DNA from 4 places in the Robertmurraya sp. GLU-23 genome. Region 1 is predicted to be linked to each of the others. Evidence: riboswitches for the same ligand, from Rfam matches in the RefSeq annotation. Region 1 holds a riboswitch; each other region holds the start of a gene.
What was found. A riboswitch is a leader RNA that binds a small molecule or an ion and turns the genes downstream of it on or off. The one in region 1 is predicted to bind cyclic di-GMP.
Positions count from the first base shown of each region.

Region 2: another riboswitch for cyclic di-GMP. It lies ahead of ACVBAX_RS07900 (type II secretion system protein); the one in region 1 lies ahead of ACVBAX_RS20245 (STAS domain-containing protein).
Region 3: another riboswitch for cyclic di-GMP. It lies ahead of ACVBAX_RS15460 (sensor domain-containing diguanylate cyclase); the one in region 1 lies ahead of ACVBAX_RS20245 (STAS domain-containing protein).
Region 4: another riboswitch for cyclic di-GMP. It lies ahead of ACVBAX_RS18875 (EAL domain-containing protein); the one in region 1 lies ahead of ACVBAX_RS20245 (STAS domain-containing protein).

Region 1 is NZ_JBRKCV010000016.1:100,439-104,367, forward strand. It holds gene ACVBAX_RS20235 (flagellar assembly protein A) at 1-1,445, opposite strand, end outside; gene ACVBAX_RS20240 (PP2C family protein-serine/threonine phosphatase) at 1,459-2,307, opposite strand; gene ACVBAX_RS20245 (STAS domain-containing protein) at 2,307-2,624, opposite strand; cyclic di-GMP riboswitch class I at 2,775-2,861, opposite strand; gene ACVBAX_RS20250 (putative bifunctional diguanylate cyclase/phosphodiesterase) at 2,921-3,760, opposite strand; gene ACVBAX_RS20255 (Spo0E family sporulation regulatory protein-aspartic acid phosphatase) at 3,781-3,929, opposite strand, start outside.
Region 2 is NZ_JBRKCV010000003.1:86,767-90,695, forward strand. It holds gene ACVBAX_RS07890 (deaminase) at 1-444, opposite strand, end outside; gene ACVBAX_RS07895 (hypothetical protein) at 856-1,377, opposite strand; cyclic di-GMP riboswitch class II at 1,752-1,835, shown strand; gene ACVBAX_RS07900 (type II secretion system protein) at 1,932-2,303, shown strand; gene ACVBAX_RS07905 (prepilin peptidase) at 2,389-3,141, shown strand; gene ACVBAX_RS07910 (type IV pilus modification PilV family protein) at 3,155-3,559, shown strand; gene ACVBAX_RS07915 (prepilin-type N-terminal cleavage/methylation domain-containing protein) at 3,549-3,929, shown strand, end outside.
Region 3 is NZ_JBRKCV010000009.1:114,514-118,442, forward strand. It holds gene ACVBAX_RS15450 (Helicase associated domain protein) at 1-800, shown strand, start outside; gene ACVBAX_RS15455 (hypothetical protein) at 890-1,108, opposite strand; gene ACVBAX_RS15460 (sensor domain-containing diguanylate cyclase) at 1,147-2,106, opposite strand; cyclic di-GMP riboswitch class I at 2,236-2,322, opposite strand; gene ACVBAX_RS15465 (LacI family DNA-binding transcriptional regulator) at 3,017-3,929, shown strand, end outside.
Region 4 is NZ_JBRKCV010000014.1:46,411-50,339, reverse strand. It holds gene ACVBAX_RS18875 (EAL domain-containing protein) at 1-1,424, opposite strand, end outside; cyclic di-GMP riboswitch class I at 1,539-1,626, opposite strand; gene ACVBAX_RS18870 (STAS domain-containing protein) at 1,824-2,651, shown strand; gene ACVBAX_RS18865 (cell wall hydrolase) at 2,679-3,257, opposite strand; gene ACVBAX_RS18860 (YitT family protein) at 3,481-3,929, opposite strand, start outside.

The DNA of each region.
Region 1 (3,929 bases):
AACCCTCCTCTTTGTAGATCACTGGATTTAAATGCCGCATTTTGATTTAATTGCTTAATAATCGTAATAATACTTTCCACGTTCCTGTTAATAATACCCAGCAGATGACCTAATTCTGTTATAAGTAAATTATTTTTCCCTGCTGATACTTCCGATCCGATAATGGTACCATTGGCTTGAATAGCTCCTGAGGAAATAAGGGTTGCATTCGTGACTGTCTTTTGAACATATAAATCTCCTTCAGCCTCAACAACCATGTTATTTTCAACTTCACCAAATATCTCAACATCTCCTGAAAATCGGATATTACCACTTGATAAGTCAATATTTCCTTTGTGTGTAAGTTTTTGAAAAATTTTCACACGGAGTAACTGACCTCTTCTTTCTATAAAAGGACGTCCCGATTGCGTTGCAACGATTTTGTTGGCCACTTTCACTACACCTGTTCCGGCAATGAATATCGTTGGATAAACACGTTTCGGGGGAATCGGTTCATCTGTTACTGTATATCCCTGTTCTCCCGGAATATGTTCATGTATAATTCCAATGACCTGTCCTCTCTCAACATTTGGAATTGTAAAGGTTTCACGAAAATCCACCTTACCATCTTCTCTTTCCTTCGGCCCCTTCTGCATCTCTACTTCTACTTTTAGTTCAACCCAACCATCTGTTCCTTCTTTAGGAGCAAGCCCCGAAGCAATCTCAAATGTAGATGGAACCAAGGCATCAATTGCTTTTTGAATCTGGCTTTCGTTTATCCCCTGTTTAACACCCATTTCTTCAAGTTTTTGCATAACTTCTGGAAAAGTTAGTGTATTATTTACTTCTTTTTTCTCAATAGCTGATACATCTAAATGATTTTTTGCTTCCATATCTGGGATTGTCCGAATAATACGATAACCTGGTTCAATAGATAACTGAGCTACTAACTTTTGATTATCCATTATTACTTTCCATTTGGTTTCGAACTCAATATTTTCCCCTTCGATGTCGTATAGATCCAAGTCAGAAATGACCGCCGTTTTTTCATTAACAAGTAAATTATTTCTATACAATTTAATTCCCGGTTGAATAGTAATTGTAGGAAAGTGATTTGCTGATGCTTTGAATTTTATTCTTCCATTCGATATCCAAACCTTTCCTTCAAGTGGATCTACTTCAACCTGTTTCGTATTGTCTTCATATAAGATGTTTTTTAAATTTTCTTCTTCTTCAAAACTTTCTCCTTTAATCATTTCATTTAAAAGATCCTCCATTTCAGGTTTGGAAGAAGTGGATACCTTTGTTAACTTGACGACTGATTTTTTTGATCCAATGCCCAATATTCCTTTTGTACCCTGCTCAATAATCTCAATATTTACTTTATCCCTCGTTGTATCTAGTATCTCAAGACCCACAATTATCGCTTCGTTTATGCTACTTCCTTTAGATAATATACTTTGCATGAAAGAATCCCTCCTAACCAAAAACAGGAGAATTAAGACTGGTAATGTCAGCCTTTTGTTGGCTTATTTTTAATAAAACCATTGTGATATCATCTTTTTGAGGAACACCCTCTGTAAATTTCTCAATTGAGTTCATGACACATTTCTCTAGTTCTCCTACCCCTAGATCTTTGTTTTGTACCAATGTTTGAATTAATCTTTCCAATTTATATCTTTCACCCGCATCATTTTGGGCTTCAATAATTCCATCTGTATAAAAAAAGATTGTATCTAGTTCTTCAAGATATACATTATTTTCTTTATAGACTTGATTAGGTAGTCCCCCAACCATAATTCCTTTTACATTTGGTAGTTCCTCAATATTATTACTTTTCCCCTTAATAAAAAGAGGGAGATTATGACCCGCATTGGCGTAAGTTAAGATTCCAGATTTAGGATTCCAATCCGCACAAAAAAGAGTGACAAATGACTTTAACGTTCTTAAGTCTTGATAAAGTGCTTGGTTCATGGCTGTTAAGGTCTCGCCTGGACCTTTGGTACTTTCAGCTGCACTCCTAAAAGCTCCTCTTGTTAATATCATTAACATCGCTGCAGGTATCCCTTTTCCCATTACATCACCAATGACAATCCGAATGTTCCCATTTACTAAAAGATAAAAATCATAATAATCACCACCGATTAGCCGAGCAGGAAGGGATGAACCTGATACCTCCCCACCTTCAAAGGTAGGAGTTTTCCCATTAAGAAGTTGAGACTGAATATTTCTTGCTAAATTTATTTCCCTTTGTAAAGATTTATCAAAGACATTTTGTTTGTCTTCTGTTTTAGTAGGATAATTGTATGTGAGGCTGTCAAAATACATTAAACAACCTCCCTTTGTATCGTATCTAAAATACGATATACTCCTACAGTTTCAAATATTTGGTGAGTAAGTTCGTTCATTCCTGAAAGTTTTAGTTGAAAATTATTTTCCTGTGACAAATAAATAGAGTTTATTATTGAACCTATACCAGTAGAATCAATAAAATCTAATTCACTAAAGTCAAAAACAAGGGTATGGATGCCATGAGTTTCTTCCAGTAATGGATCAATCACATTTGCAGTTGATATATCCAAAATCCCTTTAAATTTAAAAATAGTGGTTTTCCTCAGTTCTTCTTTTTCTATTACTAAACCCATTTTTTCTACCTCCTTGAATTATTTAATCTCTATCAGAGATAGACCCAAAGCGTATTGTTTTTAATTAATAGGTGTAAAAAAGCTCACCAAAAAGATTGGTGAGCTAAATAGAATAGGGTAGACTGTCCCTATCCATATTATTCCAACCCTTTCGGAAACCCGGCGATCATTGCTGAACCTAGCTTTAGACCCGTAGCTTTGCGTCCTTATTTTTCAATAAGTTTGCCATTATCGATGGTTTATTTAATAAATATATCGTCGTTTTTTTGAATCATTTTAGTGGAAAATTCAGTTAACTATTTAGTAGAAAGGGATAATCCTGTTTCCTTTGAAATAACATATTCAAACTGTTTTTCTTCCAGTGGCTTACTAAATAAATACCCTTGAATAAAATGACAGTTCATGTTCCTCAAAAGTTCCCACTGTTCAATGGTTTCAACCCCTTCTGCAACAACCCTTAGATTAAAGCCTTTGGCCAGAAAATGAATGCATTCTACGATAATGGAGTCTTCTGGGTTTTCCAACATAGTATTAATAAAAGAACGATCAATTTTAATAAATTGAACCTTAAGCTTTTTCAAATGAGTAATGGAAGTAAATCCTGTACCAAAGTCGTCTATCGAAATGGATATTCCTAGGTCCTTGAGCATTTCAATATTGGAGAAAACAGCTTCATCCATTTCAAGCATGGAATTCTCTGTAATCTCAATTTCTAATAAACTTGGACTCACTCGATATTCTTTTAAATGTTTTATAACAGTTGGAATAAAATCTGCTCTCTTTAATGTTTTTGCAGAAAGATTAATGAAAATAGGAACGCAATTAACCCCTACTTTTTCCCACTTTGTAAGCAATCTGCAAACCTTTTGGAGAATCCATACACTCATTTCATCTATTAATCCTCTTTCTTCTGCCATTGGGATGAATTCTATTGGAGAAATCATTCCCCATTTAGGATGATTCCAGCGGATAAGTGCTTCAGCTCCCTTTATTTCCCCCGTATATGTATCGACTCTTGGTTGATAGTGTAGAATGAATTCTTCTCTTTCCATAGCTATTCTTAAATCATTTTCCATTTCGTATAACTTATAATCTTCCGAGATCCGATCAAATAATATTGGAATTGATTCAAACATACTCCCTACACTTCCCTCATTTATATGATTTGGTCTGTATGATAGATGGATGGTGAATGATCTATACTATAAAATAAATTTATTAACACATCTAACTCTTGGCTACAGGTAACCACTTTTTCATTCGTTAATTCTAGATCAGCAGTCAATTCTAAAAGCAATTTCTTTT
Region 2 (3,929 bases), on a different contig from region 1:
TTCCCACATTTTAAACGGTAGATTGTACTGCTCAACCGTAATTTGATTCATCATAATCGTTCTGTTTTCAATTGGCAAGCTAATTTCTTCATAAATAAAGTGGTCATCAAAGCCAATTTGAGCCGCTTCCTCTTTCGTACAAGCATAATAAACTGCCTTTGGTCTCGCCCAATAAATCGCTCCGATGCACATCGGACATGGCTCACAGCTTGTATAAATCTCACAATCTGTTAATTGAAAGCTACCTAAATAGGAGCATGCCTCACGAATCGCTTGAACCTCAGCATGGGCAGTAGGGTCATTGCTGCTCGTGACCTCATTTTTTCCTTTTCCGATAATTTTCCCGTCTTTAATCACAATGGCCCCAAAAGGACCACCATGATTACTTAACACATTTTCACAAGCTAACTTAATCGCTTCATTCATAAAAAATACTTTTTCCAATAAAATCACCTTTTCCGATGTTGTGAATGTTTGAGTAAGGCTGTTTTCGTAAGGTAGTTGTTAAAATCTTAAAGCCGATTTTAACGTGAAAATAACTATTTTACGCTTAAGAATTTAGTTTGCAGGCTCTCTTCTTATTAAATTTATGCTATTTTCTGCGGGAACTTAGCACAATTATTACAATTTTGTTCCAAAAAGCAACAAAGTTTAAGAAAAGAGCCTTGAGTAAAAAACTAACCTTTGTAAAAAGGTTAGTTTTTTGGGGTTGGAGGGATAAAGAAGGTTTATATAATAGGTGGGTATATTTCTGTATTATATGTATGTTTGAATATTCTGTCTGTTATGTTGTAACATTTTTTAACAATAAAAAAGCTCTTACCTGGAAAAGGTAGGAGCAACTTGTCAGATTATTTACTTAGAACGTAGTCTCTTGATAGCTTTTACGAGTAAGGTGATATACCCAATCATGATCCCATAACCAATCAGAAGAATAAGCATAGGCACATATTCGGGAGTAGTCCCAGAATCGGTAGACATGCCAGCCAAGAACAAAGGCATGATTGGAAGCATGATGACACCTGGTCCCATTCCAAGTACCGGTAAGGCACCGATCCCAATGACTACCCATGGCCAAATGGGTTTTTTCTCTTGAGGAGTCGGATCTAGATTTGTTTCAATGACAGTGTATTTTGCTTTATATTCGTTATATTTCTTAATGGCTGTCCAAGCTCTCTTCATTCCCCATAGCAAAACAACAATCATGCAAACACCAATTGTAAAGAAAATGATAGAGATAGAAGTTACGATTTCTAGTTGTCTGATTTGCATAAAAAGTGTTAACAGTATACCGGGTAAAGAGAAAACGATAAAAAGGCCACCCAAAATAAGAACAACCCAAGCCCAAATAGGTTTTTGTTGGTATGGTTGAGACATATGTAATCCCCTTTTTAATAGAATAAGTGATATTTTCTTCCTATTATAATGGGTAAAAAGGGAAAAATGTTACTTTGTTTTATAAATATTGGAAAAATTTATTTGAGGTAGATTATGATATCTAATAGGTATAAGGAACTATTTAATGGTTGCTCCTGTTATTAATTGGAATTGCTATTTCTGAAAAATAAAGATGATAAATGAGGAAATTGAAGATACTACTCTATATGGGAAAATAGTATAGAAAATGGTGTTTTTAAAATAATGTTTAGCCAACATTTCCTAATAGTAAATTTACATAAAACCTCTTTTTTTTTCATTTTTTTTAGTGTAGACTACTAGTAAATAAGTAATGTTTATCACAGAGTCTTTTCATTAGATAAGGGCGCGAAGAAATATGACTTGTACGTGGGCACCTGAGTCATATCGAGCGATTGGTGCAACCGACCTTTACAACTACATTCCATAGAATGAGCTGTAAAGGTTTTTTTATTCCCAAATTTTAAGAAAAAGCTCTCGAAAAAACATAAAAATTAAAAGGGGGACCTTTCTTCATGTTAAAATCATTAAAGAAGAAAATGAAAGACCAAGCGGGTTTAACACTAATTGAACTACTTGTTGTTATTGTTATTTTGGGGATTATTGCTGCTGTGGCGGTGCCGATGGTTATGGGCAATAAGGATAAAGCAGAGATTAATACTAATAAGCAGACTTTATCTATTTTAAAGGATGCAGTTAACAGATATGAAGTAGAAGTGGGAAGCGTACCAGCTGACGTAGGTGCACTTGTAGCAGGCAAATATCTAGATTCTGCACCAACATGTGCTGAAGATACAACAAAGTTTTTCACAGTTACTAACGGAGCTATAAGTTCATCTTGTAATGGTGTTTCAACACCATCTTCTGATGATTCAGACGAAGATTAATAGCTAATATTAGCTGTCGCAACATAAAAAATGCGGCAGTTTTATTTTTATGAAATGGAAACCTCGATGAAAGGGGCTGAAGTAATTGCTTATAGTTGATCTATTCATTATTATTATATCCCTCGTATTGGGTAGCTTCTTTAATGTAGTAGCAATCCGTCTCCTAAAAAAAGAATCCATCTCCTACCCACCATCCCACTGTACCTCCTGTAATCACAGGTTAGGTTTCTTTGACTTATTTCCTCTATTTAGTTACCTATTCTTAAAAGGTCGTTGTCGTTATTGTAAAGAAAGGATCTCTCCTTTATACCCATTAGGAGAGGGAATGACTGCAATCATATTTTTTATTGTTTACAAAGAAATAGGGCTTACTTCAGAACTACTACCTGCAATCCTATTATCAACGTTATTAATTCTTTCTGTACTAACAGACATTCGTGAAAAGTTAATTTTAGACGTGATTACTCTACCAAGTATTGTAGTTCTAGTAATTGTACGTTTCTTTATCGGAGAAGAACCATTTTTAACTTACTTACTAGGCAGTGTAGTTGGTTTCGGTTTGCTCTTGTTGCTTGCTGTTGTTAGCAAAGGCGGCATGGGTGGCGGTGACATTAAGCTGTATGCAGCTATTGGAGTGGTACTCGGCCCAGCACTAACTGTAATGAGCTTGGTTTTAGCCTCATTTGTAGGAGCCGTTGTTGGAGTACTATTAATCGCACTAAAAGTTGTTAAACGAAAAGAACCGATTGCCTTTGGGCCTTCGATTATGATTGGAACATTAGTGGCATACCTGTACGGAGAGGATATTTGGACCTGGTACAGCTTACTACTCCTATAAGGGGAAGATAAAAATGAACAACGAAAAGGGAGTCACATTAATTGAATTATTGATCTCTGTCGTCATTGCTGGAATGGCTATTATCCCTCTGCTGTTAATTATGACAGGCAGTTTTACTAGAACAACTGAACAGGGAAGGGATACACAGCTAATATATTTTGGCCAACAAGTAATGGAAGAAATCCGACAAAACGGCTTCACTGGTTCAACGCAAAATTATGACTGTTCCACTACGCAAGGCTGTAATATGCCTGGAACTCTCGGGGACCTGATAGACGCAACAGTTAAAGTGGTTGGGCAGGAATATACTCAAGAGAATATAACTCAAAGCTATAGTGAAATCCAAGTAATTGTAACTTCTGAAATAGATTCTAATGACCAAATCGAACTTTTTACGGTGGTGAGAAATGGTGAATAACCAAAAAGGTGTAACATTGATTGAATTATTAATTGTTATTCTTATTATGGTTAGTGTATCTGGACTTGTTTTCGCTCTATTTAGTTATGGGATAAAAATGGAAAGTGCAGTATCAAAGGAAAATGAATTGCAACGGGAAGCTAGATTTATAATGGAAACCATCTCTAATGCTGTTAGAGATGGGGAAGATGTTCGCAGTAAGATTTCATTTTCAAATAATGAATTAAAACTGGAATCAAATCTCTTATCGAATAACGTTAAGCAATTTGACTTTATGCCAGATGTAGAAAACGCAAGCCAATTCAAAGTAACCTTAGTTTTAGAAAAAGATAAACAAGAGTATAAAATATCTACTAAGGTAACCTCTAAT
Region 3 (3,929 bases), on a different contig from region 1:
AGCTTGAAAATACAATCAGTGATGTTCTTATATATATTTCAAAAGAATTTAACGTACCTATCAAGCCCAGCATTAATCTCTCTAAGGATTGCGATGCGATATTAAAGCAATATAAATTTGAAATAGAAAAGAATTGGAATGAATGGTACAAGCTTGCTTACATGTATTTTCAGAAGTATGGAGATTTATTGGTACCTTATAAATATGTTGCTCCTAATGGGAAATGTTTGGGCACGTGGATCCTTCACCAAAGAGCAGGAAAAAATAGTTTGGTTGACGGTGGAGGTTTAACAGAAAAACAAATTAAAATGTTAGAGGAAATAGGAATGGTCTGGAATACCATAGAGAGCCAATGGAATCAATGTTTCGAACAAGCGAAGCAGTTTTATTGGAAACATGGACATCTAAATATCCCTATTAAATATGAGATAAATGGACTGAAACTTGGGGGATGGATTTCGGAACAAAGGAGGCTATATGCAGGTCATAGAGGCAGTCTAGACTTAGATAGAAAACAAAAATTAGAATCAATCGGTATGATATGGAATTCTTTTGAAGCTAAATGGGAAGAAATGATTTTGTTAGCTAGCAGGTATTATGAGGAATATGGTGATTTGCTTATTCCACAAAGAGAATCATATCTTGGTGAAAAACTTGGTAGTTGGATTTCAGACCAACGTAGAGCATATAAAGGCCAAAGAGGTAGATTATCAGCAAGCCAAGTCAAAAGGCTAGAGAGTATTGGGATGACCTGGGAAGCACCAAAAGGATTTGCAGCAATTAGCAGAAAAGAAAGCTGATATTAAACTAGTAAGTTCTACTATAAACCATTAGTAGGACTCGTATATAAAAATTAATCCCCTACAAGACTGTAGGGGATTGTTTATCTCTATTCAGTTACTTTTGAAACAGTAAATATAACCCCTGATGCCTGGCTATATTTCAAATTATATCGAATGTCACTCTTAGTAACCGTTGTTTCATTGTTTTCAAACTCATACGACTTATCAAACACACGCAATTCCACTAGCACATCACCAATCTGGCTATCTTTCTGTTCAGGTTGAACAGTACCAATAAGTTGACCCATCCCTAAAATAATATCCATCCCATCCCGTTCTTTTCATTTGTATTTTACATTTCTAATTAATTAATTCTATTTTTATTTCTCTTTTTAGCATGATACATATTTTTGTCAGCTTTAGAGAATAAGCTGGTCATATTGCCCAAAGAATGATCTTCGAAAGAAAAGCCGATCGATAATTTGATTTCCCTCTTAGAGGTTTCATTATACTTTTTAAACTCCTTTTTTATTTCATCGACTAGTTCTTTCGCGGTGACCTCTGTAGAATGTTCAAGTATGAGAGCAAACTCGTCTCCACCAAGTCTAGTAACTGTTACTACATCTGAGGAGAATCTATTGAGTAACCACGCTGTTTCCATGATGATAAAATCTCCCTCTTTATGTCCGAAATGATCATTAATATATTTCAACTCGTCTAAATCACATATGATAATGGCTATAGAAATATCTAATATTTGATCAAACTGTTCAAATTTATATTCAAAGTACTCCCGATTATATATCCCAGTTAAAGAATCGTGGCTAATTTGATACTGCAACTCCTTTTCTAACAGGATTTTATCGTCGATATTTCTTAAAACTCCTTGTATCGCAACAAGCTTTCCATTTTTATAAATGGGTGTAGCATATTCTTCAAAATATCTATATTCCCCATTTTTATCAAGCCATCGCTGTACAATACTCTCGTCAAAATTTAGTTCTCCCTTAACTTTTTTTTCAAGAATATGAAAATCATCGGGATGAATATCGATAAAGGGTATGTCGGAATTCTTAAAGGCACGCTCAATCGAACCTGTTCCAAAAAAATGTTCAGCTGAAGGACTAAGGTACTTGAATTCTCTTTTTGGATAAACCTGAAAATAATATAGAAAATCCCTTGTATTTTCAATTATGTGAACAAAACTTTTCTGATTTTCTATTATCTTCTTTTTTTGATTTTCCCATCTTCTATATAAAAGAGGGATTATCAAACTAACTATAGCCATACCTGTAATTAACCCTGATGTAAACTGTATGCTCATTTTAGACCCTCATCTTTTAGAATATATTAAAATATAAATCATACTATTAAGTAAATGGATGTCCTTTGTTCCTAGAGTACTTAAGATAATAAAAGACCTACCGCTACCGATAGGCCTTGAATCACTTTAATCGGTAACTGGCTAACTTAGTCGAATACGACCTTAGTCCCTATAGTTTTGCGTCGTCATTTTTCAATGAGTTTGCCTTTTTTTATTATTGAGTAAATAGTCCTGTTTCTATTATAATAGCTAAATTTTTAATATCAATAAAAGTTACTTTGAACCAAATAATCAAGAGGTGTTTATATGAAAAACTGGCTAGTGCGACACAAGTGGGATATTCCCCTTGCTATTGTATTCTTGGTATCTCTTACAATCATCCTTCAAGTACAACCTGAAGGAACTTCTTGGCATTTTCTAACAATTCCTCCATATTTGATACTTTCATCGATACTAAGGAGCATAAGAAAAAAACAAATCAGACAAGAAAGTAGAGGTCGTGCCTAGTGGCTCGGCTTTTTTTATTTTTTTAAATATTTATCAGATAACGTCTATATGAGAAAATTTTCAAGATTGATTTTGAAAATCTTAATAGTAGTAATTGACAGGGCCTTACAAGTTACCAATGATCCTTTTACTGAAGTGAAAAAGGATATTTTTAACCTGAGGAACTACGCAAGAAGAATAATACTAAATAATTTACTAGATGAGAATTGATCATTAATAAGAAAATCGTACTATATCAGTATTTATATAACACATAAACTATATAAATTTTTAGAAAAGTTAGTTTTTATACTTGTAAGCCCTTCCAAATGATGTTATGATTCGAATATAACCAGTAAATATTTTAGTAAATGAAAAGTAAAATATTTACGGGAGTTGACAAGAACATGAAGAGGGTTATGAGATGGCTACTATCAAGGATATTGCGGACAAGTCGAATGTATCAGCATCTACGGTTTCACGGGTGTTAAATAACGATGATACGATTTCCGTTCAGGATGAAACGAGGGAACGTATTTTCCAGGTCGCTAAGGAGCTTGGATATGAAACGATTTTAGAAAGACGGTTGAAACAAAAACAGCAGACTTCGAAACATATCGGGATTATCGTTACCCAATCATTGGACGAGGAGATCAATGATCCCTATTTTTTATCCATCCGCCAAGGGATTGAAATGGAACTTGCGAGTCATGGGATCAGAACCGTTACGTTCCGTTTACATGAAACGGAGACCAATCAAATGATTGACGGGCTCGATGGACTCATTGTCGTCGGTAGGGTAAAAGAGATGGCGCTCAAGGCCATCTGTAAAGTGGAAAATGTGGTGTACATTAACCATTCGCCTAACGAGGATCTGTATGATGCGGTTGTGATTGATTTTGAAAAGGCCACAGAGAAAGCAATCAAGCATCTATTTTCAACTGGCTACAAGAGAATCGGGTATATCGGAGGGAGGGAGAAGGAGCATAGTAAAAATCAAAAGTTCAACTCTGAAGATAAACGTCTCACCACCTTTGAACGCTTGATGAAAGAACAAAAAATGTTCGACCCGGAGAGCGTATTTATCGGTGAGTATACCATGGCACAGGGGTATGAATTAATGAAAAAAGCGATTAATATGAGGAATTTTCCCGAGGCATTTTTTATTGCCAGTGATCCGATGGCGATTGGGGCGTTAAGAGCATTACAAGAAGCCAATCTCAATGTTCCTGAAGATGTTGCCATTATCGGCTTTGACGATATTGAAGCTGCCTCATTCGCAAGTACACCTTTGACGACCATCAGAGTGCATACGAAGGAGATGGGGAAAACAGGAG
Region 4 (3,929 bases), on a different contig from region 1:
CCTTGTAACATAAATAATTCAGTACCATGCTTCGTGAGGACATCATTGAACATTTGGATGGATTGTCCATCGTCCCCTTTTACACTATACATCGCGACATCTGCATTTCTAATTAATATGTCCCCTGTATGACCATGGCACGGATACATACTAATTCCAATACTAGCTGATACATAAAACTCTCGGTCATTAATAACAATCGGGTCTTTTATTGCTTGTAATATTTGTTCAGCCACTGCTTTGGGTTGTTTCTCATTTTTCATCTTTTTCAAAAGGATGACAAATTCATCACCACCCATGCGGGTTACGATCCCTTTCTTCGGAATATTTGACTGAATCCGCCTTGCTACTTCACTTAAAACCTTATCGCCTACCGCATGTCCGAAAGTATCATTAATAGGCTTAAAGCGGTCTAAATCAATAAATAAAATCGCAAACTCATCTTGTCTAGTAATTAATCGGTCGATAACATCTTTTAAAAATCGGATATTCGGAAGATTCGTTAACGTATCATGCGAAGCCAAGTATTGGATTTCCTTTACTTGATTATCCCTTTCAATCGCTACACCGGTTAAGTAACTGAATACTTTAAGTAATTCGATTTCATAAGATTTTGGTTTCCGTACATCAGGATGATAGATCGCAAATGTACCGAATAATTCTCCTTGCGACGATAAGATCGGAATTGACCAACAGGAATGCAATTGATAGCTCAAAGGGATCGTCTTCCAGTTGGACCAAGATGGGTCAGTTTCTATATCCGAGACAATAGCTATCTCTTTCGTAAAAGCTGCATGTCCACAAGATGCAAAGTTCAAGCCAACTGGAAATCGGTCGATTTTCTTTAAAAAGCTTTCTGGAAAACTATGTGAATACCCATTACGTAACCAATTCTCACTCTCTTCATAAAACATAATGGAGCAAATACTGTTACTAGATAGTGCCTCCACAGCATTCACAATATTTTGAAAAACATTAGTTAAGGGTTCACCTGACGCAATCATTTGTAGGGCTTTATACTGTTTATCACTAATGGCTTGGTATTTTTCTTGCTCAGTAATATTTCTACCTACTACAACTAAACTATCCTCATGTCCGTTCTCATCGTACATAGGAATCTTTCTTACATGGAACGTATAGTCATTCCCATCCATTCGAAACGATTCTTTTAATTGATATTCTTTTTTACTTAACCATGCTTGATTGTCTGAATGAACACAAATAGGTCCATAATTCTCATACTTTTTGTATTCCTGTGCCAGCTGTTCATCCGTTTTCCCTATATATGCCCCTTCCTCAATTTCAAATAGTTGCAGGGTCTTTTGATTTGCTTCAATCCATCGTCCATTCACATCTTTTACAATTAAATAATCACTACTTGTATGAAACACTTTCTCCAATAAATCGAATTTTTGGTTGCTCATGACATTACCTTCTTCTTTTATATTTCTTTTGAAATGTTAAAGGGGTATGGTCCATACTTTGTGAAATATAGAAAAGACCTACACCCAAAGGGATATAGGTCTTCCAATTATTCCCTTGGCAACTCAGCCATCATAGTTCCTTTAGAACCTTAGATCTGTAGCTTTGCGTCCCCACCTTTCAATGGGTTTGCCTTTTTCAATTTTATTTTTATTTTAGCAAACCCATTATAGAAGTTTTGTCGAAAATAGTCGATAACTATGATAAAAGTCACTGTTTTTTATCAAAAATCATTCTTTATCCCTATTAATTATCTGATTATAATTTTTGCTTAAAAACATGTTTATCAAATATATTTTAAGGGTATAAGTTCTTGGGGAATTGTAAAGGGGGAACATCTCTTGGAATTTACATATCAAGCTTCTTTTGACTTAAAACACTTTATTGAAGAAAATAAAGAAAAATTTAAGAACTCACTTCTTTTAGAGGCTGTAAATGTAAAAGGTCGGATTGATGAAATACTAAGAATCGGTAATATCAATTTAGTTTCGAATGCTCAAAAGCTAGTAATCGACATTATCGATGGCAATGAGGATGAACTGAAAGCTTTTGCCAAGAAAGAAGGAATTGTATGGGCTACTCATTCAATTGAATTATCCTTCAAACTGGAATGGGTTCAAGCGATACGACGAACAATTTGGATGTTTATTCAATCGTTTAACACTCTTTCCAAAAAATACGAGTTAGATGACTTCTTTCAGCTAGAGCTACAAATCAATAACCGAGTCGACCAGTTTCTGAACACTTTCTTTATAAGTTATTCAAAATACAAAGATTCCCTGATTGTTGCACAAAGACAACTAGTTGAAAATCTATCAGTACCTATTATTCCAATCACTTCTTCTGTATGTATTTTACCTTTAATTGGGTCGGTAGACTCCTTCCGAACTGAGATATTAGAAGAAAAGGTTCTAACAGAGATTGGAAGACTTCGTATACAAACGTTAATCATTGATTTATCCGGAATTGGCGATATGGAACCTGACGTTATCGATCATCTTATGAAAATTATCGACGGCACTTCTATGATGGGTTGCCACTCGATTATCACCGGTTTACGTGCAGAAGTTGTGAAAAAAATGATTCATTTAGATGTTTCAGCATTCTTTAAGAAAACAAAAACATTAGGAACATTGCAACAAGCATTAAGGCAATATTTTGTTCAGTAAAAAAACCAGGGGTTTATTCCCTGGTTTCTATATCGCAAATCGATGGTTACCAATTGTTTCAGTCACTTGTCTTGTTAAAATCCATGTATCCGTTGCAATTTCAGGATTATAAAAATATATAGCCTCTGAATCATTCTCTTTGTCAACCAAGGCTTCTTCTACAGCTTCCATTGATTCCTCATCCGCCGGCTTGTTAATCTCACCATTTTGTACTGGAGAAAATGCATACGTACCAGATACCTGCTCATATACAACTTCTTTGACAGTATCAGGGAATTCCTCATGCTCTACACGGTTAATAATAACCTCTGCAACAGCCACTTTCCCTTTATACGGCTCACCTTTTGCTTCCGCAGTTACAAGTCGGGCCATTAATTCCTTTTCCTGATCTGTAACATCAATTTCCTTTTCATATAATGTTGGGAATTTATCATGATTCTCTTTCATTAATTCAAGAGCAGAATTGTCAGTTTTACTAACTACTTTCCAAGATGTTTCTCCACTTTTCACTGAAAGAGTTTGTTCAGCTGCGCTCGAAGTAGTTTCGAAACCAACCAATGTGAACGATAGAGTAGAGAGAACAAGTAGTTTTTTTAGAATGTTCATAAAAAATACCTCCTTGCTTTCGATAACAAGAAGGTTACCAGATGTAATATACCTGTGCATGTTCCAATTATTGGACAGATAATTTTTGTTGACACAATATATTGATAGACCGGGCTTTAACCACCAATATGATGGGTGGAATTACCATGTTTGCTTAAGAAAATAATGTTTGCATTTTTGTTTATTACATATATTTCAGGAATGTAACATGAGATTTTCCCACCTAAACAATACTCTTAAATCCATTTCCGACGACCTCACTCATATTATGTACACTAATAAAAGCTCGTTTGTCGATTTCATTGATATATTTTTTCAGCGAATGAAACTCGCTTCGTTTTAACACGATCGTGATGACTTCCTTTTGCTCGTTGCTAAAGGCTCCTTTTGCTTCATGTACGGTAGCGCTGCGGCCTAAATTTTCTATAATAAAATTCTTAATTAAATCGCATTTATAACTAATAATGACAACTTCCTTCGTTAAGCTAAACTGTTGAATTAAATAGTCGATAACGACTCCTCTTAACACAATTCCAAATAGCGCATATAACCCATTTTCCACCCCAAAGGCAACAATCGACAACAGCACGATGATCATATCGGAAAACAACACGGCTTTACCAATATCAATCGAAAAGTATTTATTTAATATCATGCCAATGAGGTCCATTC